3 regions of the Salipaludibacillus sp. HK11 genome follow, and region 2 is predicted to be linked to each of the others. Evidence: riboswitches for the same ligand, from Rfam matches in the RefSeq annotation. Region 2 holds a riboswitch; each other region holds the start of a gene.
The links. A riboswitch is a leader RNA that binds a small molecule or an ion and turns the genes downstream of it on or off. The one in region 2 is predicted to bind thiamine pyrophosphate.
Positions count from the first base shown of each region.

Region 1 (10,191 bases), 1.5 Mb from region 2:
TAGTACCGATAGATGAAGAAAGTCCATCAAGCAATGAGTAAAAAAATATCGCAATTTTTGTTATTTTTATTAAAAACATCTAAACTTAAAAGTAGTTATTGTTAAGGAAATAAATAGCATCCGAACTTTTAATTATAAATAAATAAGATACAAAATAGGGGAGCCGGTGGCTCTCCTATTTTGATACGCTAAAGCAGAATCTTCATATTAATCTCTTTTTATAACATATCGACCAATTCCTAAGAAAACTAATCCAATTGGAATCAAACTCCACATTGGTATACTAATTTCCATGCCGAATTTAGGGATGAAAATTCGTGGCAGTATAAAAATAGCGGCACTTCCTACTCCCATAGAGAAGGTTTGCAAAAACTCTTTCCATTTCTTTTGCTGTTTGAATGCACTCCAACGTAACCATTTTATGACGACTACTATTGTGAGAAATGCATTAAGAACAGCGATAATGACAATGGAGAGTCCAGACCCCAAACCAAATGTGAACATAGGGTCGAAATCCCCAAACAAAGAAAAAAGTGTATTAATTATCCCAAATGCAAGAGCAAATACTCCTAAGAAATTACTTATTATAAGTAGTCCATTATTAAATTGTTTTTGCTTGAGCATTTTTGGTAATTCTCCAATAATTTCATCTGCATACTCCTTGGGGTTATCTCCAAATACGTCTTCAGGTTTTTTCCCATCGGCTTGTGCTTCTAATAAATGTTCAAGTATTTCATAGAGAATTTCTTCCGTTTCTTTCTCCGACTTAGATGAACTTAAGCGAATGTATATAAGGAATTTTTCATAGTACTTCTTATTATCATCGGTAAGTTTCTCGCGGCTCTCATTATTTAATTCGATGAGTGCTTTCACGTTCATTTGTAATCCTCCTTGTTTAATAATTGATTAATTGGAACTTGTAGGATGTTCCATTGCTTCTTAAACTCAGTCAGAGCACCTTCTCCATGTTCAGTGAGGTAATAGTACTTCCGATTTGGACCATGTGGGGATTTCTCCATTTTCCCATAAATGTATTGTTCTTTTTGTAGGCGCAATAACAGAGGGTAGATCGATCCTTCGCTAATGTTGTCGATCCCTAAACTTTTCAGCTTCAGAGAGATTTCATATCCATAAGTTGGGCCTTTATGAATGATCGCTAATAGACACCCTTCTAAAATTCCTTTTAATAATTGTGTTCGTCTAGACATAATCTCACCTACCTTGTAATACAAACTAGCTTACAGAAGAACATCTACCTTGTCAAACAAGATAGCTAAAATAAAATAAATTTTTGCTAAAAAGAAAATTGTTTTTTTCATTGAAAGCTCAAAAATATACAAAATAACTCTTGTATAAAATGGGAAATAATTCTATATTAATTAGTGGAAATAGTAATTTGAGGAGGATTATTTTACATGGAAGCAATTAATCGGAAGGAAAGATTTTATTTTATTTTATCTGTGATCGTTAGTGTGCTAGTTTATGTTATTGCTATTTTTTCACTTGTAGGTATAGCAATTATTATAGGTTTTGCATGCGTATTTACTTTAATAAATGTGATAAGTTTAGGTATGATTCGAGGAAACAGTTTGAAAGTTAGTGAAGATCAATTTCCGGATGTACATAAACAAGTCACAGATTTGGCTGAAAAATTAAAGTTGAAATACGTTCCAGAAGTGTATGTTGTCTATTCTGAAGGAGCTCTCAATGCCTTTGCATCACGCTTTGCTGGCAAACATATCGTCGTTATTTATTCTGAAGTTTTTGAGTTGGCACGAGAAAAAGGGGAAAAGGAATTAGAATTTGTCCTTGCTCACGAACTTGTTCACGTGAAAAGAAACCATGTTCTTAAACAAATGATTTTGTTTCCAGCGAAATTAGTCCCTTTGTTAGGACAGGCATATAGTCGAGCGTGTGAATATAATTGTGATAATATTGCCGCTGAAGTAATCGAAGACAAAGAGGCGTCTGTCCGTGCACTAACAATTCTTATGATTGGCAAGAAGCTTTATAAAGAAGTGAATATCGAAGCATATGTCCAACAGTTAACAACAGATTTTGGAACGTTTAGTTGGATAAGTGAAAAACTTTCTACACATCCATTTCTTCCAAAGCGGATACGTTCGATAAGTGGAATAGATGTTCAAGTCAATCGAGGGCGTATCATAGGTGGTGTGATAGCTCTTTCTATATCCTCTGGTGTAATATACCTTCTTGTTCTTTTGGTAATGACCGGTGGAGCGATGATGTATGGAAAGTCATTTACTGATTCTTTGGGTCCGGTAAGTGAAGAGAACTCATTATTTACAAATGATACATTTGGGAATGACATCCTTGAAGAACCAGAAGGAGAGCATCCGCCTCTTATTCTTGCAACAATCGATGGTGACATCGATGAAATTGAACGTTTAGTTGCCGAGGGAGCAGATATCGAAGTAATGGATATTGAAGATTCTACTCCATTAATTTATGCTATTTACTTGGATAACTTGGAAGTCGCAGAGAAATTGTTAGAGTTGGGAGCTAACCCAAATCACGAAGATCTTTATGGGACGCCTTTAACAATTGCTTTAGAGTTTGGCTGGCTTGATATGGCTATTTTACTTTACGAAAACGGAGCAGACGTAAATCAAGAAACATATCAGGGAGTTTCTCCGTTAATGATGTTAGGCACTGAAGAAGAAGAAGATTTTTATGATGCGATTACTGAATATTATCAATATTGATATTACGTACAATTATAGCTAAGATAAAAGGAAGCCCACATAATAAAGTGGGCTTTAGTTACGTTAGGCAATGTTAAACATTAGTTATAGGATTACGATAAAATGTACTTAGATAAAATTTCACTATCATAAATTAGTACCTGATATCAGCACTTGGTATTATCTCCAATTCAACGTATAATTAAACTATTCAGATTATTTTAAAGGAGTGGATATACAAATGGAAAAGAAGAGAATTGCATTTGTGACAGATAGTACAGCATTTTTATCAGAAGAGTTGCGTGAACACCCTGATGTGTATGTTGCACCTATTGTAATTATTGCTGATGGAAAAGAGTACGAAGATGGTGTAAATTTATTTTCAGAGCAATTATATGACATGATTCGTAACAATAAAGAAGTTCCCAAAACATCGCAGCCATCTGTGGGGACATTTGAAGAGTTATATAATACATTGAAAAAAGACTATGATCAAGCTATAGCGATTCATGTTTCCAATAAATTAAGTGGAACGGTGTCTAGCTCAAATGGAGGAAAGGAACTTGCAGATTTTGACGTGGAAGTGGTTGATTCTCTGTCACTTTCATACGGTATTACGGCGTTAATCGATAAAGGACTTAGTTTAGCGAAGGAAGAAGTTTCTATGGAAGAGATTGCGTCTGAACTGAGGGAAGAAGTAACAAGATCGAAAAATTTAATTTTACTTGGAAATTTGGATCAACTATATAAAGGTGGTAGAATGTCTGGTGCGCAATTTTTATTAGGTAATGTGCTGAAAATAAAGCCAATTCTTTCAATTAATCCCGAAGGTGAATTAGGTTTATTTGAACGAGTTCGCTCAGAAAAGAAAGCAACAAACAAAATCGTCTCATTGCTAAAACAATCGTGTGATGATGATAAAGTAAAGAGAGTCGGGATTATGCACGGAAATGTGTTAGACAAAGCAATGGAATTAAAGCAACTGGTAGAAACAGAAATCCCAGACATTGAAATTGTCATCGGAGAAATGAGTTCATCGTTAGCTGTTCATGCAGGAGAAGGTACGCTTGCAATGTTTTGGCAAACAGAGAAGTAATGGAGTCATTTGTCAATCACTTAATTAATCACGTTTACGTTATGGAAATATTTAGAGAAGATGATCTTACAGAATATAGTCATCTGATGCAACAGCTTATGCTTTGTATTAATCCAAATAAATAAAGGCACTAAAACAATGAAAAGATGTTGAAAAAGAATGGTTTCTATGTAAAAAGACATACCATTTCAGATATTTGTCGAATAGGTAACCTTTTTTATCGATGTAGCAGATAAATGTATAGACATTTCTAAATATCATGTCCAATATTTTCACATCCTTTTATAACGTAGGTTGCATCAAAAATTGGAAATTATACATGTGTCACAAAATTTTTTTTGAAAATGAGAAATAACTTCGTTTTTGCTAACAATCGATTGATCATTAAGGAGGAAACCAATATGGAGGAAGTAAGCAATGCATTTAAAACGATTTTAGAAGATTGGCAAAGGATGCAGAAGACAGATGGAGATGAGGGAGAGGAAGCGGCAGAACGATTTGAAACGAACTTTTATCGTTTTTCCGGTGAATTTAAGCGATGGTTTAAAAGCCTTAAGCATCCTCCTAAGACTGTCGAAGAATTAGAGGAGATGAACGAAGTGAAAATCATTCAACAATCACTTCCTGAACCACTCCAATTGAATTTCACGTTAGAAATGGAAGAAATTATCGATGGTCTTGAGACAGAGCGTTTTGATTAAGATCAGTGACAAGACTAATTCTCCTTTCAGCAATCGAGAAAGTGATTAAAAGATAAGGATGAAATAACAAGAGAATTAATACATAAGAAGCACTTGTTTTTCAAGTGCTTTTTTAATTGTCTTTAGTAGACGAAAACTCTTAGTCAATTCATCAAAATTTTCTCTTTTCTAAATAAATTCTTGAAAACTTCGGCTAACGAAATATATAATGAGTTTAACTCAAAGGACGTGAATCGAAGTGTCTAAAATAAATTGGAAACGAAATCTCTATATACTTATGGTATGCCAATTCTTCGTCATGGCTGCTATGACGATGATAATTCCTTTTTTACCTCTCTATCTCCAAGAACTAGGAGTGACAGATCCTCGAGAAATTACTCTCTGGGCTGGCGTTATCTTTGGGGCAAATTTCTTAACTGCTTTTCTATTTTCGCCACTATGGGGAAAACTTGCAGACCGATATGGACGGAAATCAATGCTACTCCGTTCAGGTTTTGGTATGGCAATTGTATTAACCTTGACTGGATTTGCAGTTGGTCCATGGTCATTACTGTTGCTTCGATTACTAAATGGGATGATTTCTGGATTTATACCGGCAGCAATTGCACTGATGTCGATGAGTACCCCGAAGAAGCAAATGGGCTATTCGTTAGGAATGTTACAAGCTGGGGCGGTTGCTGGAGGGATTTGTGGACCTCTGTTTGGCGGAATCATGGCAGATTTAATGGGATTTAGGATGATTTTCTATGTAACAGGAGTCACGATTTTAATCGCAGCGTTTGTTGTACTTTTCTTTGTTCACGAACAATTTGATAAAATAGTAGAATCTGTGAAGACTAATACGATGCAAGATTTCAAGAAAATTGCATCTACGTCACCTGTCTTATCGTTATTTATCGTCTTTTTTATTGTACAATTTGCCCTTATTGGGGTGAATCCTCTTCTTTCTTTATTTGTCCAAGAACTAACTACAGGGCAAAATGTAGCGTTTTATGCTGGTTTTGCAATGTCTGTCATGGGATTTGCAAACATGTTGGTCAGTCCTTTTCTAGGAAAACTTAGTGATCGAAAAGGGCCACAATTTGTATTATTAGTTACGCTGTTTTTCGCAGCAATCATCAGTTTTCCACAAGCATTTGTATCTAGTTATTGGCAATTGATTATATTTCGGTTTTTATTAGGATTATGTATAGGCGGACTGCTACCTTCGATTAACTCATTATTACGTCAATTATCTCCCGAAGGTATGGAAAGCAGAACATTCGGGTTCTCGAACAGCTTTATGTATTTGGGAACAATGTTTGGCCCAATTGCAGGTGGGTGGCTTGCATCAGTGGCTGGTATTCGTAGTTTATTTATTGTGTCTTCCGTTCTATTACTAATCAATGTGATCATTGTTAAAGTTAAAATTATCCCGCAGATGAAGTAGGGAGCTGAGGTTCTTTGCTGCCTACTTCATGCGGTAGCACATATGTTCAGAATGAAAGTCAATTTGATGAAATCGGAGAAAAATTACTCTTTATCCACTTCATGAGGTGGATCTTCAGATTTAAAGTTTCTAGCCTGTTCAATCTTACCAGAATTTTCTTTATTATTAACGGTGCCTCCACCAAGCCCCTCATTTATCATTCGATCGACATCAACAAAATACTTCTCCCGTCCTTCATGCGAATTTTCAACAATTTTTTCGTCTTTTTTTTTCAAATTAATTTCCCCCTCGTTGTCTCTGGCTTTGTTCATCGGGACCTGCTTTAGAGATTGTCATTCGTTCTTTGCTGTTATTAGGTTGTACCGCATCCTTACTGTCTTGCATATTTCTCTTTGATTTAGATCTCTTACTCATCAACATCATCCTCCCTTTGTTTACATTTTTTCCTCTGAGGAACAAAATATGAATGGGATAAAATGGTGGTGATAAAAATGAAATTCAAAATAGATAGAGTAAAAACATGGATGCAAGGGGTCTGCGGAGCTAATTTCCATAAATAGAATGAAATAACAGTTTGACTTTTCTGAATCCTTCTATATACTAAGAGTTAATCGAATAGAAATAACTAGGGGAGTCCAATAAGTTGGGCTGAGAAGGAAACACGATAAAGTTTTCTGACCCTTTGGACCTGATCTGGATCATACCAGCGTAGGGAAGTTGAATGAACATTAGAGTAAGATAACTTCTGCATGTATACCATTAGCCGGGTCCTTCCATATTTTGTGGATCCGGCTATTTTTGTGTGCTTATTAAAGCTACTCCGTTTGGTGTGTTCTCGATCTTGTCCTATCATTAAAAAATAGGGAGAGATTTATTATGTCAACGGCATCATTTAACAGCGAGAACATTTCCATCATGTCGAACTTCACAAATAGTAAAAAAGTTTACGTACGAGGTTCAAGGTCTGATCTAAACGTTCCGATGCGCGAGATTGAATTAAGTCCAACAACAGGAACATTTGGTGAAAAGGAAAATTTACCGGTTAGAGTGTATGATACAAGCGGACCATATACGGATCCTGAGTATTCAGTCGATATTACAAAAGGAATTCCTCCCATTCGTAGCTCTTGGATACACGAGCGAGGAGATGTGGAAGAATACCAGGATCGCGAAATCAAACCTGAAGATAATGGCTACAAAGATGAAACCGACCCGCGTACGAAACATATGGTTTTCCCTGGTCTGAAAAGAAAGGTATTGCGTGCGAAAAAAGGAAACAACGTTTCACAACTTCATTACGCTAAACAAGGAAAGATCACTCCTGAAATGGAATTTATCGCCTTAAGAGAAGGGGTATCAGAGGATTTTGTTCGTGATGAAGTTGCTAAAGGACGTGCAATTATTCCAGCGAATATTAATCACCCGGAGATTGAACCGATGATTATCGGACGTAATTTTCATGTGAAAATCAATGCGAATATTGGAAACTCTGCGGTTTCATCGTCAATCGAAAAAGAAGTTGAAAAGATGACCTGGGCTACTCGTTGGGGCGCAGATAATATCATGGATTTATCCACCGGAAAAGATATTCATAAAACACGGGAATGGATTATTCGTAATTCATCTGTTCCTGTTGGGACTGTACCAATTTATCAAGCGCTAGAAAAAGTCGACGGTGTTGCCGAAGACCTCACTTGGGAAATATACCGTGATACGTTGATTGAGCAGGCTGAGCAAGGTGTCGATTACTTCACAATTCATGCAGGTGTGTTACTGCGATATATCCCGCTGACGGTGAATCGATTAACAGGGATCGTTTCCCGTGGAGGTTCGATTATGGCACAGTGGTGCTTGTTTCATCATAAAGAAAGCTTTTTGTATACACACTTTGAAGATATTTGTGAAATTATGAAGACTTATGATATTTCCTTTTCATTAGGAGATGGTTTGCGACCAGGATCAATTGCAGACGCAAATGATGAAGCGCAATTTGCCGAATTAGACACGCTTGGTGAACTGACAAAAGTGGCTTGGAAGCATGATGTTCAGGTGATGGTTGAAGGACCTGGTCATGTTCCGATGCATCTAATAAAAGAGAACATGGATAAACAGTTAGAGGTTTGTGAGGAAGCACCGTTTTATACGCTTGGCCCACTCACGACAGATATTGCTCCTGGATATGACCATATAACGTCTGCGATCGGAGCGGCGATGATTGGTTGGTATGGAACAGCAATGCTTTGTTATGTTACGCCAAAAGAACATTTAGGTTTACCTAATAAAGATGATGTTCGTGAAGGAGTAATTACCTACAAAATTGCTGCTCATGCTGCTGATTTAGCTAAAGGGCATCCAGGAGCTCAAAAGCGGGATGACGCTCTATCTAAAGCTCGTTTTGAGTTCCGTTGGAGAGATCAATTTAACCTCGCATTAGATCCAGAACGCGCGATCGAGTATCATGATGAAACATTGCCTGCTGAAGGTGCAAAGACTGCACACTTCTGTTCCATGTGTGGCCCAAAGTTTTGTAGTATGAGAATCTCTCAAGATATTCGTAATTATGCAAAGGATAACGAGCTTTTTACGAAAGAGGAAATAGAGAAGGGAATGCAAGAGAAATCAAAAGAATTTAAGAAAGGTGGAAGCAATGTCTATCAGTAATGATCAGAGTAAGTTCGAAGTCCAGTCGAAAACTCGTGAAATCATTGAAGAAATGAACCAAACAAAACTGCTTCTTGTATATTTGAAAAAAAATTTAAATGAAATTCAAGAAAACTGTAACCATGAATTTATTGAAGGTCCATTATATAAGCAATGTAGTATTTGTCTAAAAATGGAAGCGATCCATTTTTAAATACTAGATTTAAAGAGGCTGACCTTATGGTTAGCCTCTTGATAGTTTTGTTTGATGGAAGGGGTTACTTTAGTGTATTGTTAAGAAAGTTAACCAATATTTAATTTCATAGAAACAAGAAATTGTGTACTCAAAGACTTATTAATCGATGGTTATAAAATACATAATATATGATTATTAAGTATGATATTGAAAGGATGGTCCAACAAATGAAGCATTATCAACACGCTTTAACACCACCAATGGGATGGAACAGCTGGGATTGTTACGGCGCTACAGTCAGAGAAGATGAGGTAAAAGGAAACGCAGAATACATGGCGAAACATTTAAAAGATTATGGGTGGGAATATGTGATTGTCGATATCCAGTGGTCTGAACCTGAAGCAGTATCTTCTGCGTATCGTCAGTTTGCTCCTTTAGACATGGATGAGTATTCACGATTAGTACCTTCAATCAATCGATTTCCTTCAGCAGAAGGAGGCAAAGGATTTAAGCCTTTAGCTGATTATGTTCATAATTTAGGGTTGAAATTTGGTATTCATATTATGCGTGGAATACCACGTCAAGCAGTACATCAAAATACAAAAATATTAGGAACAGATTCATCAGCAAGAGAAATTGCTCATCCAAATTCTATTTGCCCATGGAACACGGACATGTATGGAGTTGATCCTTCTAAAGAAGGATCACAAGCTTATTACGATTCATTATTTAAACTATATGCAGAATGGAATGTAGATTTTGTCAAAGTAGATGATATTGCTGATTCGAAATTGTATTCCACCCATACGGAAGAGATTAAAATGATCCGAAAAGCAATTGATAATAGTGGCCGTCCAATGGTTTTAAGCCTTTCTCCTGGACCCGCGCCTTTAGAATACGCAAGTGTATTCGAAGAGAACGCTAACATGTGGCGAATGACTGATGATTATTGGGATTTATGGCACCTCTTACATGGCATGTTTGAACGATGTTATAAATGGAGTAAAAACGTAGGTCTGGGCCACTGGCCAGATGCGGATATGTTGCCTCTAGGTCATATTGGGCTTCGATCTGTTGATGGTGGCGGTGGAGATCGTTGGACACGTTTTACGAAAGATGAACAAGTAACAATGATGACATTATGGTCTATTTTCCGCTCACCACTAATGTTCGGAGGAGAGCTAAGAGATAACGATGATTGGACGTTATCATTGCTAACGAATCCGGAGGTCATTCACGTTTTGCAAAATAGTGAAGACGCAAGACAAGTGTATCGAGAAGATGACGAAATTGTTTGGACATCACAAGCTAGCGACGGAAATAGTTATGTTGCTCTATTTAATATTAGCGATGAACAACGAACTGTAAGTGTCTCGCTCGAACAGCTAGGCTTAAATGTAGGAGAACAATGTCAAGTGAGAGAC
Region 1 is NZ_CP181045.1:428,460-438,650, forward strand. Features, by position in the region: gene ACM26V_RS02375 (bactofilin family protein) at 1-41, shown strand, start outside; gene ACM26V_RS02380 (DUF1129 family protein) at 208-879, opposite strand; gene ACM26V_RS02385 (PadR family transcriptional regulator) at 876-1,208, opposite strand; gene ACM26V_RS02390 (M48 family metallopeptidase) at 1,416-2,726, shown strand; gene ACM26V_RS02395 (DegV family protein) at 2,947-3,801, shown strand; gene ACM26V_RS02400 (hypothetical protein) at 3,783-3,926, shown strand; gene ACM26V_RS02405 (hypothetical protein) at 4,203-4,502, shown strand; gene ACM26V_RS02410 (MFS transporter) at 4,741-5,931, shown strand; gene ACM26V_RS02415 (hypothetical protein) at 6,015-6,206, opposite strand; gene ACM26V_RS02420 (hypothetical protein) at 6,208-6,345, opposite strand; TPP riboswitch at 6,549-6,663, shown strand; gene thiC (phosphomethylpyrimidine synthase ThiC) at 6,808-8,592, shown strand; gene ACM26V_RS02430 (hypothetical protein) at 8,579-8,785, shown strand; gene ACM26V_RS02435 (glycoside hydrolase family 27 protein) at 8,995-10,191, shown strand, end outside.
Region 1: another riboswitch for thiamine pyrophosphate. It lies ahead of thiC (phosphomethylpyrimidine synthase ThiC); the one in region 2 lies ahead of ACM26V_RS09550 (acetylornithine deacetylase).

Region 2 (10,191 bases):
CTGGAGTTGGTGGTGGTGCAGTTACGTTTCTTTTGCTGTACGCTAAGGCGATAGGGGCGAGAGTGATTGTTACGTCACGATCTGAAGAAAAACGTCAGATGGCATTGAATTTAGGAGCGGACAAAGCAATTGATAGTGAAGCAAATTGGGATGAGGAACTTGAAGGGGAGAAAGCCGATATCGTTATTGAATCGGTAGGTGCGGCTACATTCCAAAAATCTTTGGATCAACTTCGCAAAGGTGGAACGATGGTAACATTCGGTGCATCAGCAGGAGATGAAATTAACCTAGATCTCCGAAGCTTTTTTTATGGTCAGTACAATTTGTTGGGGAGTACAATGGGAAGTCAAGATGAATATCAAGAGATGCTCAAGTTTATCAGTACTCACAATATCAAACCTGTGATGGATATGAGTTATTCACTAGAAAATGCAAAACAAGCATTGGAAAGAATAAGCGAAGCAAAACAGTTTGGTAAAATTGCGGTGTTAATAGAAGACTAGTCTATAGTGAAAGGCTGCTCAGTATGTGTAAGTACTGAGCAGCCTTTTCCAAGTTAACTAGATAAAAAATGGGAACAACAGTGTGTTAATTCCATAAAATGGGTACCTTCTTCTTCTAAAACGTCGAAATCTTCTAGGAATTCTAGGGCGACCTATACCATAGCCAGGACCATAACCAGGTCCAAAACCTGGTGCAGGATAACCAGAACCACCATAACCATAGCCAAAATGACCCGGTTGATTATTCATTTGATACCCTTGTTGTTCATTGTATGGTTGCTGTGCATCATCATCTTCAGGCATTAATAAAGTGACACCTTCGTTATCACTATCTTCAATAATGCCATCGTGAATACTTCCGTCTATCATCTGTATTTGAATGAAATGCAAATGATACTGAGTACATGCGTCGTGCATGTCTTTCAAATGCTGCTCGTTATTGGGTTGACCTTCTACTGGCATGCCTTGATAAGGCTGTTGATACATATTTATCATTCCTCCCTTTACACGAGTCAATATATGCAAAGGCCTATGAGAATGTTCAAAAAGGATTTAAATAAATTAAAAAAATTTAAAGGGAATATTCAAAAATATTAACTAATTGATTTTTTACTTTCCTACAATGGAAGACTTTTTAACCAAGAGCTTAGCTTATTTCACTACTCTCTTTTTTTGCAACTTTCACCTCTTCAACGAGTACCTTTTCTTTCCATTTTTTACTGCGCCATCGGAGGAACATCAATGAACCTCGGAACCATTCATCAATAATAATTGCAATTGTAATACCGATTAACCCATAGCTGAGTGAGATCCCCAAAAAATACGCTAATGGCACACTAAGCCCCCACATCGAAAGAATTCCTATCGTAACTGGAAACTTTGCATCTCCTGCTGCTCGAAGAGAACTAATAATAACTAGATTGAAAGTTCTTCCTGGCTCTAAAATAACACCTAATAACAGGAGTGTAGAGCCTAATGCGATAATTTCTGCATCGTTGGTAAAGAATCCAAGTAGAAGATTCCCGGAAAAAGCAATAATCGTTCCAACGGTTAGGGCCACCAAGAGTGCTATTCTTAATCCTTTATACATCTGTTTATATGCTTCATCAAGTTTTCCTGCCCCAACGAGCTGTCCGATGTAAATTTGCATTCCCTTTGCAATGGACAGCGAAAATACTGTCATGAAATTCATTAAGTTTTGTGTGTAAATTCTAGTTGCTAATGCATTTGCACCTAACATAGTAATAAACACAGTAATCGTCAGTTGACTCAAATTATGAGATAAATGTTCTCCAGCTGCTGGAACACCTATTCCAAGAATTTTTTTCATATAGTATTTTTTTGGTTTGAAATAATCTTGTAACTGTATTTTTATTTCTGTGCGTTTATAAAGCAACACAAATAATACAATTACTGCTAAGCCACGACAAACAGCTGTTGCAATAGCTACACCTGTGACACCTAATTGGGGTACACCAAAAGCACCGAAAATAAACAAATAGTTACCTAAAATATTAAGGAGATTCATACCTAAAGCAACATACATTACATCTTTCGTTAACCCTTGTGCTTGAAGCGCGGAAAAGATCGTCAGAACCATCGCTTGAGTAAATAATGTCCCCCCGACAATTATCATATAAATGTTTGCGTAAGCGAGAAGTTCAGGTGATAAATTAAATAAATTTAAGAATTGATGGCGAAACAGCACAACGATACCACTAATAAAAATACCGAATAATAGGTTAATTGAAATTGAGTTAGCGACTGTTATACTAACTTCTTTAGACTTATTGGCACCGACGAACTGTGCGATAACAACTCCTGCGCCCATCGCTGTAAAATTAAATAAAATAAAAGTAAACATCATAATTTGGTTTACTACTCCGATAGCGGCCACTGCTTCATCGGATATAAAACTTAGCATAAATATATCAGAGATATGTAAAAACGTTTGCAAAAACACCTCAATAAAAATTGGCCATGTTATCGCAAGCAAAGTCACTTTTTTAAAATTGGAATTTTTCTTATTACTATTTACCATTATGTAACCACATTAATATCATTGATTGAGTAAATAATTTTCTATTTTTCATATTGACTCTCCTCTTTTACGAGAAAACTAAATAAAGCAAAAAGAAAATTTGGCAAATATAATAGCCACTCACTTGTATAGATACAATATTTCTACCTTATTTTAGACTCTCGACTCTTTAATTACATATTTTAGAGATACCTGATAAAATTGGCTCAAGTATTTGAACTACCTGGCAATTAGTACCCTTAATTTAAGAGTTTATATATTTTAATTACACCAAGATCAGCAAGTCTTCATTATTCAAAAAAAGGAGTTACCGTATAATTTAAAGGCTTTATTCTTTTTACGATGAGGCCTCCTTTCAACGTGTATTCTACCATACAATTTAATTATACCTTATAATGAAGAGAAATGAGTAGGTAATATGTCTGGTAAAGAACTAGACGAATTACGGATACCGAAGTCTATTATGAAAAAAAGCAGACAAGTTCAAACGACTAAATTTTAAATAAAATGTATAATTCCCTTCATTTCCCAAATAATAAGTGTAAATGGAGGTGTATATATGGGCCTGTTTCAAGCTGTTTCTGATTGGAATACTGCCAGGCAAGAAAAAAGATTAGATTTAATGAAAGAAAAAGACCTTTGTCCAGAGTGTCATGGGAGAGGCTTCAATATTCCAATAAGTGAATTCTATCTTTCATCTGATTATTATGAATGCCCTGGTTGTAGCGGAAGTGGGAGATATTTTGACCGGACTGGAAAATAACACATAAAAAAGGATGTGATTTCAAAATCACAGTCCTTTTTTTCGTGTTGAATTTATTTTTAATTTTAAGAAGCGAGTTGTTTAAGAATTTTTTTCCAAAACATTACTAGCAAAAAAATTAAACAATCGAACATAGTAGAATCATAAGTAAATGGAACTTATACTTATGTGAGTCGTCAATACTAGTGAAGGGGGGGCGAGTATGAAAAAAGAAGATGAAAATCAAAACTTTACTGAAGACGAGAAGGACCTTTTAGAGGATCTTCTTGATGAGTATGGTACTGAGTTAAAACATATCGCTTTTTTTTATCTTAAAGATCGAGAACTTGCAGAAGATATCATTCAGGAAGTATTTATATCATGCTTCAAAAATCTACATACCTTTCGTTATGAGAGTAGCTATAAAACATGGCTAATCAAAATAACAGTTAATAAGTGTAAAGATTCTTTGAAGAAATGGAGTTTCAAGAATATTTTTTATAGAGAAAAAATAAAAGATCCAATCGAAAATTGCACGCCTGAAAAGAAGGTAATCGAAAAAACAGTTAACGAAAATCTGGCAACGGAAGTTTTACAGTTGCCTTTGAAATTTCGTGAAGTTATTATTTTATTTTATTATGAAGAATTGAGTTTGATAGAAATAAGCCTAGTTTTAAAAATAAATGTTAATACGATTAAATCACGATTATCAAGAGCGAAAGAAAATTTAAGAAAATCTATTGAAAGGAGTGATTTTGATGGATGAATTTGATAAAAAGATGGAAGAAAGTTTGCAGCAATCCGTTAGCGACATACATTTTACGAATCGTGAAAAGAACAAAATTTTACTTAGTATAGAAACTGCTAAGAATAGTAACAGTTATTTAAAATATTACGCTTCTTTGATAACTGTGGCATTACTAATTATCATAATATTTGTTCCAACCATTCTTGAACAATTTGATTTTAAATTTTCGGATCATCCTTTAGAATTAATCGATGATAGATTTGATTATCATTCATTCGACCTCCCAAGTGACTGGGATACTGTCTGGATTTTAGAAAAATTAAAAATAAAAGAATCAGATGTATTGAATCCCGAGAACAATGTATATGAAGATATTCCACTATCCTATATTATTGAATTTGCGAATAAAACGGAAGTAAATAAACATGAACAAGAGGAGTACAAAGAAATGTTGGAGGAACAAAATGAATCAACTGCTCATATGGGGGAGAGTGTTTTGTACAGTCATTCTTTTACTGGAGAAAGCAATGCATCATATGGAATGAGTCGTGAAGAATTTACAAGACCTGTGATAACTGATGAAAGCGAAAAATTGTTAACAGAAGAGTTTATTATTAATCACGTTGACGTTGACTATTATTTTGATGGTGTGAACCATGTTTTTCAATGGGAACGCGATGATTTATTTTATGATTTATATATAGTTGATAATGATCATGAATTTGACCTAGATGATCTTCTTGAAATTGTTGAAGGATTTATTATAATTTGAAAATAATATTTTATTCTTACAAAAAGTGATCGACAATTATCTTTATGTACAAATTTACCACATGAATGTTTGCAAATTCAGAAATTTGTGTTACCTTGTGTATATTGACAACTTTATGAACTACCACTAGGGGCGCTTGATTTGCTGAGAGAGACGTTTGTCTTAACCCTAACACCTGAACTAGATAATACTAGCGGAGGGAAGTGGTGTGAGCAATCAATTGCTATTAGGCGATTTTATTTTTCAATTTGAGCAATTGTCATTGTTTTACATACACGTCCACTCTTTGCCAGAGTGGATTTTTTTGGTGAGAAGTGAGATCTAGAATGAGAAGATTTATTCCAATGATTCAATTAACAAACAAACGCTAAAATCTTCCGAGAAAAAATATCAAAGGGGGAATTAAGATGAATAAACTGCAAAACGAACTGTTAAATGACATCGATGACAGACAAGAAGAGTTGATCGAATTAGTGAAGAAATTAGTTCGATTTCAAACACCTAGTCCTCCAGCTCGTAACACGAAAGAAGCGCAAGATTTTATGGCAGAGCAATTAATGAACTTAGGAGCTGACGTTGATCAATGGGAAGTTTATCCTGGAGATCCCAATGTGGTGGGCACATTTAAGGGAACAAATCCAAACAAACATAAGAGTTTGATTGTAAATGGTCATATCGATGTTGCAGAAGTCGATGAGGAGGAGCAAGGTTGGAATACAGATCCGTTCACGCCAAGTGTTAAGAATGATAGGTTATATGGACGAGGGACTGCCGACATGAAAGCAGGTCTTGCAGGAGCTTTGTTTGTAATTAAACTATTGAAGGAAAAAGGGATTGAATTACCTGGGGACTTGATTTTTCAGTCAGTTGTTGGTGAAGAAGTTGGCGAAGCTGGAACGTTGGAATGCTGTGAAAGAGGGTATACGGCTGACGGTGCGGTTGTCGTAGATACGAGTGATCTACATATTCAGGGTCAAGGTGGCGTCATTACTGGATGGGTAACGGTTAAAAGTCCGAAAACCTATCATGATGCAGTCCGGCGAGACATGGTTCATGCAGGTGGTGGTCTGCACGCAGCGAGTGCAATCGAAAAAATGGTTAAAATGATCGAAGGCCTTAAGGAATTGGAACAATATTGGGCAGTGACGAAATCTTTTCCTGGGTTTCCTGCTGGCATGAACACGATTAATCCAGCAGTAATTGAAGGTGGAAGACATGCTGCGTTTGTTGCAGATGAGTGCAAGCTATGGATTACGGTTCACTTTTATCCTGATGAAAATCATGATGATATTGCCAAGGAAGTCGAAGACCATTTATTAAAAGTAGCGGACGGTGATCCGTGGTTGAGAGATCATCCTCCGATTTTTACATGGGGTGGTAAGTCGATGATTGAAGACAAAGGAGAAATATTTCCGTCCCTGGCACTCGATGAAGAGGGACAGATCGTTCAAACATTAAAGTCTGCTCATACGAACGTATTAAAAACAGGTCCTCAAGTAAGTATGTCACCGACGGTAACGGATGGTGGGTGGCTTGGAAATGCAGGTATTCCAACGATAATATATGGTCCAGGAGATTTACATAATGCTCACGGAATCAATGAATCAGTGTCGATTCCACAGCTTATTGACTTTACAAAAGTGATGATGACCTTCATTTATGAGTGGTGTCATGAAAAAAGAAAGGATGATAAAGATGAAATTTAGTGAACGTTTATATGAAAATGTTAAACCGATTTGGAGAAAAAATCATGACCATCCGTTTGTGCAAGGTATTGGAGACGGAACATTAGCGGAGGATAAATTCCGATTTTTTATGATTCAAGATTATTTATACTTAATCGAATATGCGAAACTATTTGCAATGGGAGCAGTGAAGGCGAAAGATGTAAAGACGATGGGGGAGTTTGCTAAGCTTCTCGATTCAACTTTGAATACAGAAATGCAACTTCATCGTAACTTCGCCAAGCAATTCGATATTTCTGAAGAAGAACTTGAGACGGCGAATCCTGCACCGACGACATTGGCGTATAGTCATTACATGCTCAGTGTCGGCAATAATGGCGGTTTAGCAGAACTAGTGGCAAGTTTGCTTCCATGTATGTGGAGTTATGCTGAAATTGGTAAAGCGCTTGATGAAGTACCTGGTGCACGTGAAGGAAAATATGGGGAATGGGTTGCCATGTATGCGGATGAAGAGTTTCAAGCGTTGGCTGATTGGACGATCAAACTATTGGATGAGTTGGCAGAGGGAAAGCCTGAGCATGAATTAGAAAATCTAGAAGAAATTTTCTTGAATACGACACGATTTGAATACATGTTTTGGGATATGTCCTACAACAAAGCAATGTGGCCGATGGACTGATGGGAGATAAAGCGACAATTCAAGTTCAATCTCATTTGCAGTTTGAAAACGTCTCGTTTACGTATTCACATGCTAATAAACCAACTTCTGTTTTTGAAAAAACGAATCTATCGATCTACGAAAAAGAATTCGTCACTATTCTAGGGCCAAGCGGAGCTGGAAAATCAACTTTTTTTCGGCTTGCTGCCGGTCTTGAACAACCAAAATCAGGTCGTATTATGATTCAAGGTAAGGAAGAAGCTAATCGGCTTGGGAAAATAGGTTACATGCCTCAGCAAGATTTACTGCTTCCATGGAGAACCGTATTAGAAAATGGGCTTCTTCCGTTGGAGATTAAAGGTATGGACAAAAAAGAAGCAAGTGATTTAGTAAAACAACACATGAAGAAATTTGGGTTAGAAGGAACAGAGAATAACTATGCCCATCAACTTTCAGGAGGAATGAGACAGCGTGTTTCCTTTTTACGAGCGATACTTGGAGGAAACGATATCTTACTTCTGGATGAACCATTCAGTGCGTTGGATTCAATGACTCGATTTATGATGCAAGAATGGCTATTAGAACAATGGCATGAGTGGGAAAAGACAATTATTTTTATCACTCATGATGTAGAGGAAGCGATATTTCTTTCTGATCGAATATTCATGTTAACTCATCCACCGATAGAAGGAAACATCGATGAAGTGAATGTTCCATTGAGCAGGCCTAGAAATGAGGAGCACCGTAGTGAAGCGGACTTTATGGAGCTTAAACAAAATCTCTTTAAAAAGATGAGAGCGAAGGAACAGTTCTTATGAAAAAATTGATAAATTTTAGTTTTTATTATGGTAGCTCAGTCATAGTTGTACTTTTCCTTCTGTTTGCCTGGGAAATCGGAGCACGACTTTATAATAAAGCTTTTATTTTGCCATCACCCACGGGGATTACAGTCAAGCTATGGGAATTACGAGAAGTCTTATTAATTGTTCATTTACCTGCGACATTTCAAATAGTAGTTGTTGGTCTCATGGTATCAATGATTGTTGGAGGAGCTTTAGCGATATTCATGAACCGTTATGCATTTGCTGAACGAACTTTTTTTCCTTTAGTAATTGCCTCTCAGACGATTCCGATTATTGCCTTAGCACCGATCTTTGTGCTTTGGTTTGGTTATTCGATTTGGAGCAAGGTTGCTGTCACGGTTCTGATTACATTTTTTCCGATTACGGTTAGTACGTTCGATGGGTTACGTTCGACAAGTAAAGAATTAATCGATTTAATGCGGACGATGGGAGCAAGTAAGACCCAGATTTTTTTCAAATTACAAGTCCCTTCGGCCTTACCTTACTTTTATTCTGGTTTGAAAGTAGCGGTAACGTTGAGCGTGATTGGGGCGGCTATTGGTGAATGGCTAGGAGCAAGTAAAGGTTTAGGCTATTTTAGTAGAAGGATGATGACACAAATGGATGGGGCGGGCGTATTTGCACCAATTGTATTGCTATCAATCATGGGTATTTTGTTATTTTTACTTGTGAAAATGTGTGAAAAGATATCAACAAAATGGAGGGAACAATAATGAAATTTGCATTAATTCTTATGCTTGTGATGTTGGCAGGGTGTGGTAATAATGATGGTGATGTAGCTCAAGGGGAGAATGTAGAATTAGAGAAAGTCGAAATTATGCTCGATTGGTACCCAAATGCGGTTCATAGTTATTTATATGTCGCCGATGAAATGGGCTACTTTGAAGAAGAAGGACTTGACGTTGAGATTGTATTTCCAACAAATCCGACAGATCCAATTAATTTGGCAGCAACAGGTGAAGTGACATTAGGAATTACATATCAACCAGATGTGATTACTGCTCGAAATGAAGATATTCCAGTTGTCTCAGTTGCGGCGATTGTTCGCTCACCTTTAAATCATATCGTTTATTTAGATGAAGAAATTCAGTCGCCGAAAGATTTAGAGGGGAAAACAGTAGGGTATCCTGGAATTCCTGTCAATGAACCGTTGTTAGAAACGATGGTCACTGCAGACGGTGGTGATTTCGGTCAAGTGGAGATGATTGATGTAGGATTTGAGCTTGGCTCATCGATTGTCACTGGAAATGTGGATGCTGTGATTGGTGCATATATCAATCACGAAGTACCCGTACTTGAACACCAAGGACATGATGTTCATTTCTTTAATCCAATTGATTATGGTGTACCTAGTTTCTATGAGTTAGTAATGGTTACGAATGAAGATCAGTTAGAAGAAAACCAACCTACGATTCAGTCTTTCTGGAATGCGGCTGAAAAGGGATATGAATACATGAAAGACAATCCAGATGATAGCATGGATATACTTTTCAGTCATGAGGATCAAGAAAACTTCCCGCTTATTCGTGAAGTGGAAGAGGAAAGCCTAGATATTTTATTGACGAAAATGGAAACAGAAGACGAGGCGTTTGGTAGTCAATATGAAGCTTCTTGGCAAGAGACGATCGACTGGTTATATGATAGTGGCTATATTGAAGAAAAACCAGAACAAGAAGATATCTTTATAAATTTAGTTGATTAAGGCTAAGAAAGGGAATAAGTAAGACCAATAGTTGTTTAAAAGTTTCATTTTGCTGGAAGGCTCCTTTTTAATACAAATGGAGCCTTTTTTACGGTAGGGTGAGGTGAGATTGGATTTAAAGTGTAGAAGAGAAGCATCTTGAACAGTAGTGAGGATGAGATTGGATTTAAAGTGCAGAAGAGAAAGCATCATGAGCAGTATGCAAGGCGGTTTAGAAAAAATACAACAATGAACAATTTCAAGAAAAATCCAAACAGGATCTCACTACAGCAAAATGAGGTCCTATTTAGCTTTTCCAAAAAGAGAAAAATAAAGGCTACAAACAAGATTTTGGAGTCCTTTTAATCTCAGCGACATTTCTAGGAAATTCATGGTGCACAAAATTTCACTCAACTAATCCTAGTTTCTTCAATCCATTAAAGACACCTGAATTTAAAACCTCTGTTGTTTGGTGTTTTGCGTATTTGATGAGTTCTG
Region 2 is NZ_CP181045.1:1,922,713-1,932,903, reverse strand. Features, by position in the region: gene ACM26V_RS09580 (zinc-binding dehydrogenase) at 1-503, shown strand, start outside; gene ACM26V_RS09575 (hypothetical protein) at 561-989, opposite strand; gene ACM26V_RS09570 (MATE family efflux transporter) at 1,150-2,544, opposite strand; gene ACM26V_RS09565 (methionine aminopeptidase) at 3,104-3,307, shown strand; gene ACM26V_RS09560 (sigma-70 family RNA polymerase sigma factor) at 3,510-4,052, shown strand; gene ACM26V_RS09555 (hypothetical protein) at 4,045-4,806, shown strand; TPP riboswitch at 4,925-5,025, shown strand; gene ACM26V_RS09550 (acetylornithine deacetylase) at 5,214-6,512, shown strand; gene tenA (thiaminase II) at 6,502-7,170, shown strand; gene ACM26V_RS09540 (ABC transporter ATP-binding protein) at 7,155-7,967, shown strand; gene ACM26V_RS09535 (ABC transporter permease) at 7,964-8,725, shown strand; gene ACM26V_RS09530 (ABC transporter substrate-binding protein) at 8,725-9,714, shown strand; gene ACM26V_RS09525 (HAD family hydrolase) at 10,100-10,191, opposite strand, start outside.

Region 3 (10,191 bases), 2.3 Mb from region 2:
CACAAACGACGGTAGGAACAGTTATTATTACAATGCTGACGATCTTTGGTGTGATAATGCATGGTGTGATACTGAATTACCTTTTTAATATCATTGGATCTTTAAATGTTGTTCAAAAATGGCTGGAGAAAGCAAAGTAAATAAAGAAACCTGAATTATCGCTAAATAAAGATACTTGGAAAACAATTAATTATGAAAATTTGAGCATTCTTGTTCGTTTCTGTCTTAGGGGCGTATCTATAACGAAGGTTTAATATTAACTTCTGCTGGTTTCAGCTAATATTAAATCTTCATAATAAAAAGCAGTGAATTAGTAATTACTCTGCTTTTTTGAGCTGGTATTAATTTCTAAAGGAAACCCGTTAGCATTCTATCTTATACATCCTTAGTCTAAGATGTTGCTGTTGATGAAGAAGAGGCTTCGTCAGCCTTCACACAATCAATTGCCACAACGAACGCAATAATGACGTACTCCATCTCCTCATTTAATATATCAACTTTGTAGCTATCGCCCCAAGTGAACCACTCCTTGGTCACTTTACCTATAACTTCGCCTTGTTTTAAGACCTGGAAATCCATATCCCACCAGTTACCATGTACCTCAATGTCTGCAGCTTCAATCGTATAGCGTGCTTTAAAGAAAGAAAACTCCTTTTTGATGGTTAACAGCTCTCGACCATTTACCTCAACAAAAAACTTCGGCAAAAAGCTAAAGACCTTTTTCGTAACAAGCGCGACTTCATCTCTTGTTGTATTCATGATGGAGAACGTCTTTGGAATTTTCAAAAAACTCCCTTCAACGTAATAAACATCATTCTCCTGCTGATCTTTAATCGTAAATTTTTCACTTAAACTAAACACCTTCTGCTTTATATACAGTTGCTTCATATTTACCCTCCTCCGATTTTGGATACTACAAAAGCAATATGATTTCTCCATCACAACCTTGGAAATTTTGGTATCCTTCAGAAAGTATTTTCTAACCCATGAAATCATTTTTAAACAGTCATTTTCCAACTTGATCGTGCCAACCAATTTTCCTGTTCCTTGAAATTGGGGCTCATCTTCCCAACAAGACGCCAGAAGGACCGATCGTGATTAAGATGGACCATATGGCACATTTCATGAACGACCACATAGTGAATCACCTCATGTGGCGCCATTGCCAGTCTCCAATTAAACGTTAACTGCAGTTGTGAATCACAAGTCCCCCATGTTTTTTTACTATCGGTTATACGAATAGAACGCGGCTTTACTTTAAAATCACTTTGATGGTTTCTAATACTCTTCTCGACAATAGCTTTACACCGCTGATAATAAAATCGTTTTAAGGCTTGTTTAATTTTTTCATCTTCAAGTTGTTTCACAAATATATGTAATATACCCTCTTCAAAAACGACATGGTCTTTCTTAATCGTACTATCTTGTGAAATTTGAATAGGATATGTCTTTCCTAAATAAAGAAAGCTCTCACCATGATGATAGATCCTCTTCTTTGGTCCAAGCATTCTTTCCTTCATTTCTTTTGACTTTTGCTGAATCTGATCCCAATTTCGCTCAATTATTTGGTTCACCATTTCAACGGATGTCCCTTTAGGAGCCTGGACTTCAACATTTCCATAGGTGTCTATATGAATACCTATGGATCCACTTTTTTTGTAATTAATCTCAAATTGCATTGCTTCACCTGAGTAGGTATGTCTCATTTAATCACCTGTAGTTTTCATACGCTAATATATGTATTTTTAATCCTTTTAAGAAATTTCTAAACGTATTTATCGTGGTACTCTTTGTAATTTCTAAATATGGTCCTGGGAAACAAATTCAACCATATTTTTTGGGAAATCCAAGAAGTGTCTGGCTCCTTCAAATAATTCGCTTTATCTACTAAATTCACAGTCTAAATTTTAGTCGAAACTGACAACTAGCGATTTACTTAATAAAAGAAAAAAGAACCTGTTTCTGATAATGTTAAACTGCGAAGTAATAACCAACAGAAAGGTTTCTTATAATGGTTATTTTATAGCAATTGAAGCTTGATTTCAATCGTCAAATTAAACATACTACTCTTAGGTGTTCATTTTAAAATCACAGCTCAATCAAAAAAATCATCATCACATTTCTCAATAAAACATAAAAAGATTTGATTTTGGTTCCATTCATGACTTATGAATAATTCAGGAGAAAGCTAGATAAATAGAGAGGTGCGGAGTGCCACTACGCCAGAAGGCTTAGAATAAATATATCTGAAGACCATTTTGTTTTTTTATCGTCCAGAGTAAACTAAAAGCAAAGAGGAGGAGAAGATTAATGAACAAGATAGGGCGAAAAACATTAGGTCTATTATTCTTGCTTGTTGGTGGAATTTTTTTAGTTCAGCAATGGAGTAGTATTGGGTTTAGCGATATGTTTGGATATATTTGGCCGATTTTATTTGTTGCAATTATTATAGAAGTTTTTTATCACTATCGCTTGAAAGAACCTGAAGAACCTTTACGTTTTGATAAGGGGGCAATTGTGGTATTGGTACTTGCTTTACTAATAAGTGGAGGGGTGCAAAATACACAATCTAGTGGATTTGGAACGTTTCAAGGTTCGTCGATTTTTAATTGGTGGGACGAAGGAATAAGTGTATCTTATGAAGAGAGCATCGATATTAATCAACATGTATCTGAGATTCATTTTGATATACCTAATGCAAAATTGAGAATTGTAGGGACAGACGAAGACCAGTTAGTAATAAACGGGACAGTTAGAGCTAACGAAAATAATGAATCGAATGTAATGAAGGTTTTTGAAAAAGCGAGAATTACTGAAAGTAAGGGGGATTCATTTCTCTACCACGTAGAACGACCTAAGTCATCATGGTTTTCATTTAATGACCACCTTCATGTTGATTTTGTTGTCTCGATTCCTCGTGACAGAATGGTAGATGTTGATGTCACAAATGGATCAGTTGATATCGTCAATATAGATGAGAACATTATAATTAAAACAACTAATGGTCGCGTTAGTGCGGATGAAATTTCTGGGGATGCACTCGTTTCCAATACAAATGGAACGATTTCTCTTCGAAATATCAGTGGAGAAGTGGAGGCAGTGACAACAAATGGAAGAGTGTCGGTAAATAATATTTATAGTAATGCAACAATAAAAACGACGAATGGTACAATAGATCTCGAAAGCATCGAAGTAAATGGGAACTGGGACGTAGCGACGACGAACGGAAATGTGACTTTGCGAATTCCTCAGGACAGCGATGTTTCTGTTGAAGGAAAAACAACGAACGGAAGTGTTAGTGGGGATTTAGACTGGATCCGTGAAAAAGATACTAATTTCTTTGGGAAGAGTAACGAAGGATCAGCTATTCATAATCAAGGAACTTATCAAATAAGTACAAAAGGTACAAATGGATCAATCAGTGTTTCACTTCTGGAGTAGAGAATGAAGTCGAGGGAGCTCATAGTTGCGATATACTCGAAGAAAAGAAATATAAGCAGGTGTCCTAATTCTTTATAGAATAAGGACACCTGCTTATAAATGTATCACATAAATCTTTCAGGATGGAAGGCAGCTTGTGTAGGTGAATCTAACGGATTATCTGAAATGATATCTGCTACCGCTTCGCCTGTGCGTGCGCTCAGTAAAATACCATTGCGGTAATGACCAGTGGCGAAGATAATGTGTGGAGAATCGTCAAGTGGTCCTAGCAGTGGGAAGCCGTCCTGTGTTGCAGGTCGAAGCCCTGCCCAAGTATGAAAAGGTGTCTTTGTTTTTAAAAAAGGAAGAATTCGTTTATTCCAGTTAACTAGCCTTTCGATACCTTTTTTAGTGACATCTGTTGCAAATCCTGCAATATCCTCAGATGCACCATTTACCAAGGTTCCATTTGATTTTGGGACAAGATACCCTTGGCTCGTTGTGACAATATGATTGACGTTTTCTTGCCCAAGTTCATAAGCACAAATTTGTCCGCGGATTGGAAACACAGGGAGACGAATCTCAAATACGTCTTCAAGCTCTTGTGCCCAAGCTCCTGAGCAAATCACCAAGCGGTCGCCAGTGTAGGTTTGACCGTTGGATGTTTTGAGAACAGGGGCAGACCGCCAACTTTCAATCAACACCGTTCCGGTGTTTTCGATGATCGTGACGCCATTATTCTCACAGGCAATCTTTAATGCTTTTACATAATCAGGAGCGAAGACATGGCTTTCTTCATTTGAATGGATCGCTGCTACTACTTCGTCTGAAAGGTTTGGTTCCAAGGATTCTAAGCGCGCCCCGTCAATAATTTCAGCCTCTGATCCAAACTCCTTTTGCCAGTCGATTCGTGATTCAAGTGAAAGGATGTCGGATTCGTGATAAACGGCGTGAATACTACCGCTCTCTGTATATTCAAAATCAATCCCGGACGCGTCTTTGATATCCTGTTGCCACCGCTTGAACATACGTAAACTTTCTAAGCAAAAGGCGAAAAAAGGGTCTGGATCTTCACTAATTTCAGAGAATGGAGCGAGCATGCCAGCTGCAGCTCCAGAAGCTTGCCCACCGCATGCTTTTTTCTCGAGAACGGTTACTTCAAAGCCACGGCGACTTAGTGAAAAAGCTGTTGCTAATCCAATGACCCCGCCCCCGAGAACCAAAATTTCTTCTTTCATAAGTGTTGTTCCTCCTTGCATATCAATAATAGTTATTTAGTAGACCCTATTTTGAAATAAATGACTGTAATCCACTGGAAGCGGTGGCGTATTTTTTCTTCGGAATTCTTCCCGCTTCATATGATAAACGTCCAGCCTCGATGGCGTATTTCATTGCAAGGGCCATCTTCACAGGATCCTTTGCTTTGGCAACAGGTGTATTCATTAGGACGCCGTCTGCACCAAGTTCCATTGCTTGGGTGACATCCATCGCAGAACCTAATCCAGCATCAACGATAATCGGTACTTCTGCATCTTCTATAATTAACGATAAATTATACGGATTTAATATTCCTAGTCCAGTACCAATAGGAGATCCCCCAGGCATCACTGCCGCTGCCCCTGCTTCTTCTAATCGCTTACATAAAACAGGGTCATCTGATGTATAAGGAAGAACGGTAAATCCTTCAGCAACAAGGATTTCCGTTGCCTTTAATGTTTCTAAAGGATCAGGAAGTAGTGTTTTTTCGTTTGCACTAATTTCGATTTTAATCCAATCGCTTAATCCTGATGCTTTGGCTAAGCGGGCAATCCGTACAGCCTCTTCAGCCGTTTTCGCACCAGAAGTATTTGGAAGGTATGTAAACGAGTGGTCTTCCTCCAAATGTTGAAGAATAGCATCTTCTCCAGGCGACTCCAAATTTGCTCGGCGAATAGCGAATGTAAGCACATCTGTACCTGAAGCACGAATCGCTTCATTTTGTACATAAGGATTTGGATAACGTCCGGTTCCTAATAAAAAGCGAGATGAAAGTTCTTTGCCAGCAATAGTTAACTTTTGTCGTTTCATGTGATCAACCTCCTGCGATAAATTCAACTAGCTCTATTTTTGATCCTTCTTTTAAAACGGTTTCGGACCAATTATCACGGTCAATAATTTCTCCGTCCATTTCTACAATGATAAGATTTGGTTTTAGTTTGAAATGAGAGATTACGTCTGTAACGGTATGGGATTGAAGGTCATGCGCTTGTCCGTTAATAATAAGATTCATACGATTCTCTCCTCTACTAGGTTTGTGTATAAATATAACTGATTCATAAGTGCTCTCCTCTCTTGTTGCAAAAAGATATAAAAGCCGTATCCCATAAGTGAACGGAATACGGCTGCAATCGCTGTATATGTTGCATCGACTTTCCTACGCTGGTATGGGCCAGATCAGGTTCAAGGGTAAAAGGATCAGAATGACCTTTTTCTCAGTTTGTTGTGATAAACACCCCTAGTCATGGAACTATTAATTTAGTTAACATCTGTACTAGTTAGTATTGTAAATGATTTAATGGGAAATGGAAAGGGAAGCGGAAGGGGGATGGTTTTCCCTGCAAAGAGCCTTCCCCATTTGGAGCGGCATTTTGTGACATATCCCTTCAAATTTCCACTCTCATCTGAAGGGCACGATAATCCTAGTTTTTGTATCTAAATTCCTTACTCATAATTTATCGTACAAAAAAGCCGAGGATATCCATCCTCGGCTTCAAGATTCATGTTGTTAAATTATTCTAAACCTTCAATCCATTCTGCTACTGCATCTTCGTTAGCTTCAACCCATGCAGCTGCTGCATCTTCTGGAGACGTACCATCTTCCATGTCGAGCATAACTTCTTCCATATCGTCAGCAGTCCAGTTGAACTGATCCAAGATTGTATATGCGTTTGGCATATCATCTTCTAGTCCTTCACGAACCATTGTTTTAATAACTTCAGCATCACCAAATGTACCTTCAGGATCTTCTAAATATTTCAAATCATAAGAAGCGAACTTCCAATGAGGTGTCCAACCTGTCACCGCAATTGGTTCTTCGTTGCTAATAGCTTCACCTAATGCTGTAGCCATAGCGCCACTAGAAGATGTTTGAACATCCCAACCAGCTAGACCTTCGTATTCTTCAGTAGCATTTTCAGCTGCTTGAACAACACCAGCTCCTGGCTCAATTCCGGTAATTGAACTGCCCATCTCATCTGCAAAATCAGCTAGATCATCAATAGTAGTTGCATCCATATATTCAGGAACAACTAAACCTATTTTAGCACCTTCTAAGTTTTCACCAAGATCTACCAATTGATCACTATATTCGTCATATAAGTCGCCGTGTGTAGCTGGTAACCAAGCTGCAACCATTCCGTCAGTTTCACCATTAGCAACGGATTGCCACATAATTGCGTTGTCGATCGGAGTTAATGTAACATCATAACCTTGATCTTCAAATACTTTACCAATAACATGGGTAGATGCGATTTCAGAATCCCACTCTACGTAAACTAATTCAATTTCCTTACCTTCTCCTACATTTGCACCAGTATCTGCATTTCCTGTATTTTCTTCGTTGCCATTTTCATTGTTACCGTCATTTAGATTAGCGTTATTCTCATTTGCATTTTCATTATCTCCACATCCTGCTGCTAGTAATGACAATGAAAGTCCTGCTGCTAAACCAAGACGTTTCCAGTTAAGTTTAATCATAATTTAAATCCCCTTCTTTCTTTCTATTTTATATATATGGAAACTTTTCAAATGAAAAGTGTACCAACGTCATTAGGACTTGTGTTCGTTTAACGATCACAAGATTATTTTTTTGTATTCACATTTTGTGTGAATCGATCAATGATAATAGCCAAAATAACTATTCCTAAACCTGCAACAAAACCAGGTCCAACTTGTGCACGCTGTAGCGCCGATAGAACTTCTCTTCCAAGACCAGGCGCACCAATCATCGATGCAATAACAACCATCGATAGGGCAAGCATCACTGTTTGATTTATTCCTGCCATAATCGTTGCTTTAGCCATCGGGAGTTCAACTTTAAATAATTTTTGTGCACCCGTACTACCAAATGCATCGGAAGCTTCAACTAGTTCAGTTGGAACTTGTCGAATACCTAAATTCGTAAAACGAACTGTTGGTGGTGTTGCGAATATTAATGATGCAAAAACACCAGGTACCATACCAATACCGAAAAAAGCAACGGCAGGAATTAAATATACAAAGGCAGGCATTGTTTGCATAAAATCAAGAATTGGTCTTATGAGCGCATCGGCTGTTCTGCTTTTAGACATTAAAATTCCAAATGGAACACCAATGATAATGGATAAGATACTTGCAAGAAAGACTAAAGTAAATGTAAACATTAATTCTTCCCATAAGCCTTGGTTGTATATGAGCCAAAGGCCTACGACAGAAAACGCAGCAAGACCATATTTTTTCCCGGTAATGAGAAAGGCGCCTAATGCGACGACAAGAATAACGATAATTGGTGGAATACTATATAAGAGGCTTGCTGTCCACCCCATGAAATCTCCAAAATGTTCTTTAATCGGATTAAATAAAAATGCGAACCAACTTGTCAGCCAATTAACAACGAATGCTGTCCCTTCAGCGATTGGAATTTGTGGTATGAATCCTGTTATATTATTGAGCATCTTCTGTTTCCACCTCACTATCTCGAGCAAGTGCGGCAATGACCGCACCTCGTACAATAATTCCAACTAGTCTGTCGTTTTCTATGACGGCAACGGGTGTTGGAGAATCATGAATGACATTAAAGATATCTTGCATTGGCGTTTCTTTATCCACTTTTGGTATATCGCTTTGCAAGATACCTTCAAGCGTTTTAATCTCTTTCTTTTGCGCGTCGGAAGCATCATCGGCAGTCACATAACCCTGTAAGTTCCGTTTACTGTCAATAACAAGAATGCTCGATAGCCCTTCTTCTCTCATACGCTCTAAAGCAACACGAGGACCGTGTTTTTCTATATTGACTGTCTCAGGACGTTTCATAATATGGCTTGCAGTTAAAATTTTCGATCGATCGACATCTTCAACAAATCGTTCCACATAATCGTTCGCAGGATTTACTAAGATATCTTCCGGTGTGCCTACTTGCACGATAGCACCATCCTTCATGATCGTGATTCGATCTCCAATTCGTAACGCTTCATCTAAATCATGTGTGATAAAGATGATTGTTTTTTGCATTTTCACTTGCAAATCAAGAAGTTCATCCTGCATGTCCTTACGAATAAGTGGGTCAAGTGCGGAAAAGGCTTCATCCATAAGGAGGACACTTGGGTCGTTTGCTAATGCTCGGGCAAGTCCGACACGCTGTTGCATGCCACCGGATAGTTGATCTGGATATTGATTTTCATATCCGTCCAACCCGACAAGTTTCAACGATTCAAACGCTTTTTTTCTTCTTTCTTCTTGCTCAATCCCCTGAATTTCTAAACCATATTCGACATTTTCGATAATAGTTCTGAACGGAAATAAACCAAATTTTTGGAATACCATGCTCATCTTTTTTCGTCTTACTTCTCGTAAATTCTCAGCGTTCATTTGGGCTAAGTCTTCTCCGTCAATCCAAACTTTACCGCTCGTAGGTTCAATCAAGCGATTTAATAAGCGGACAAGAGTGGATTTACCACTTCCAGATAACCCCATTATGACAAAAATTTCAGAGTCTTTAACCTCAAAAGAAGCTTGATTTACTCCGACAGTTAAGCCGGTTTTATTAAGAATTTCATCTTTCGTTTGACCTTCGTTTAAGAGTTTCACACCTTGTTTGGCTCTTTTCCCGAAAATTTTTGTTAATCCTTCAACTTTAATATTAGCCATAAATAGCCACCTCGATTTTCTAATAGGCTTTGTTATGTACTTTAAAATAATTGCTTGTTAGTACCCCTATATTCTTTACGAATAGTTAATTGATTATTCGACCTTAATAACTATAACTGTTTACCTAGTATTTTTCAAACAGTATATATACACTAAATAGTATGTAAAGTCCATACAGTAAAAACTGTACAGAAATTACAACGTTCTATCATCGAATTACTCTTGAATACTTTGAAATGATAGAGAACATGTTCCTTTCACTTTTTAACGTTTATTTGATAAAATTTTTATAGTAGTCGATAGTTGAAGGAGGCACCTATGTGTACCCATAAGAATAAAAAAGAAGATATGGTAAAATTAGAAAAAGCTCGTGACAGGTTTATATCAGAAATTGCAAAAAACATCCATCTATACAATATTACTTCATCAGTAGGCCGATTATATGGTACGGTATTTTTTTCCGATAATCCTATGACGCTAGATGAGATGAGTGAATCACTTGGGATGAGCAAGACTAGTATGAGTACAGGTATTCGCGCACTCTCGGAGGCAGATATGGTTGAGCGTGTCTGGGAGAAGGGAGTACGTAAAGATTTATACAAAACAGAAGATGATTGGTATAAATCTTTTTCAAATGTTTTTATCTCGAGATGGAGAAATGCTGCGGAACTTAATATGGGCGCAATTAAAGAAACAAAACAAATGATGATGAATTTGTACGAAGAAACTGATAGTAAAGATATCCAGAACAAGGTAAATCATGATTTAGAAAAACTTAGAGAAGCAGAGGCGTATTATCAATGGTTAAATGAAGTGGTTGCTCTATTTGACACCGGTGAAATTTATGATATTATTCCAAAAAAATCAGGGAAGCAAGTAGATACCAAC
Region 3 is NZ_CP181045.1:4,216,856-4,227,046, forward strand. Features, by position in the region: gene ACM26V_RS20040 (hypothetical protein) at 1-140, shown strand, start outside; gene ACM26V_RS20045 (LURP-one-related/scramblase family protein) at 391-888, opposite strand; gene ACM26V_RS20050 (M48 family metallopeptidase) at 999-1,706, opposite strand; gene ACM26V_RS20055 (DUF4097 family beta strand repeat-containing protein) at 2,311-3,441, shown strand; gene thiO (glycine oxidase ThiO) at 3,546-4,658, opposite strand; gene ACM26V_RS20065 (thiazole synthase) at 4,705-5,487, opposite strand; gene thiS (sulfur carrier protein ThiS) at 5,492-5,689, opposite strand; TPP riboswitch at 5,814-5,926, opposite strand; gene ACM26V_RS20075 (glycine betaine ABC transporter substrate-binding protein) at 6,190-7,155, opposite strand; gene ACM26V_RS20080 (ABC transporter permease) at 7,260-8,111, opposite strand; gene ACM26V_RS20085 (quaternary amine ABC transporter ATP-binding protein) at 8,101-9,303, opposite strand; gene ACM26V_RS20090 (GbsR/MarR family transcriptional regulator) at 9,622-10,191, shown strand, end outside.
Region 3: another riboswitch for thiamine pyrophosphate. It lies ahead of thiS (sulfur carrier protein ThiS); the one in region 2 lies ahead of ACM26V_RS09550 (acetylornithine deacetylase).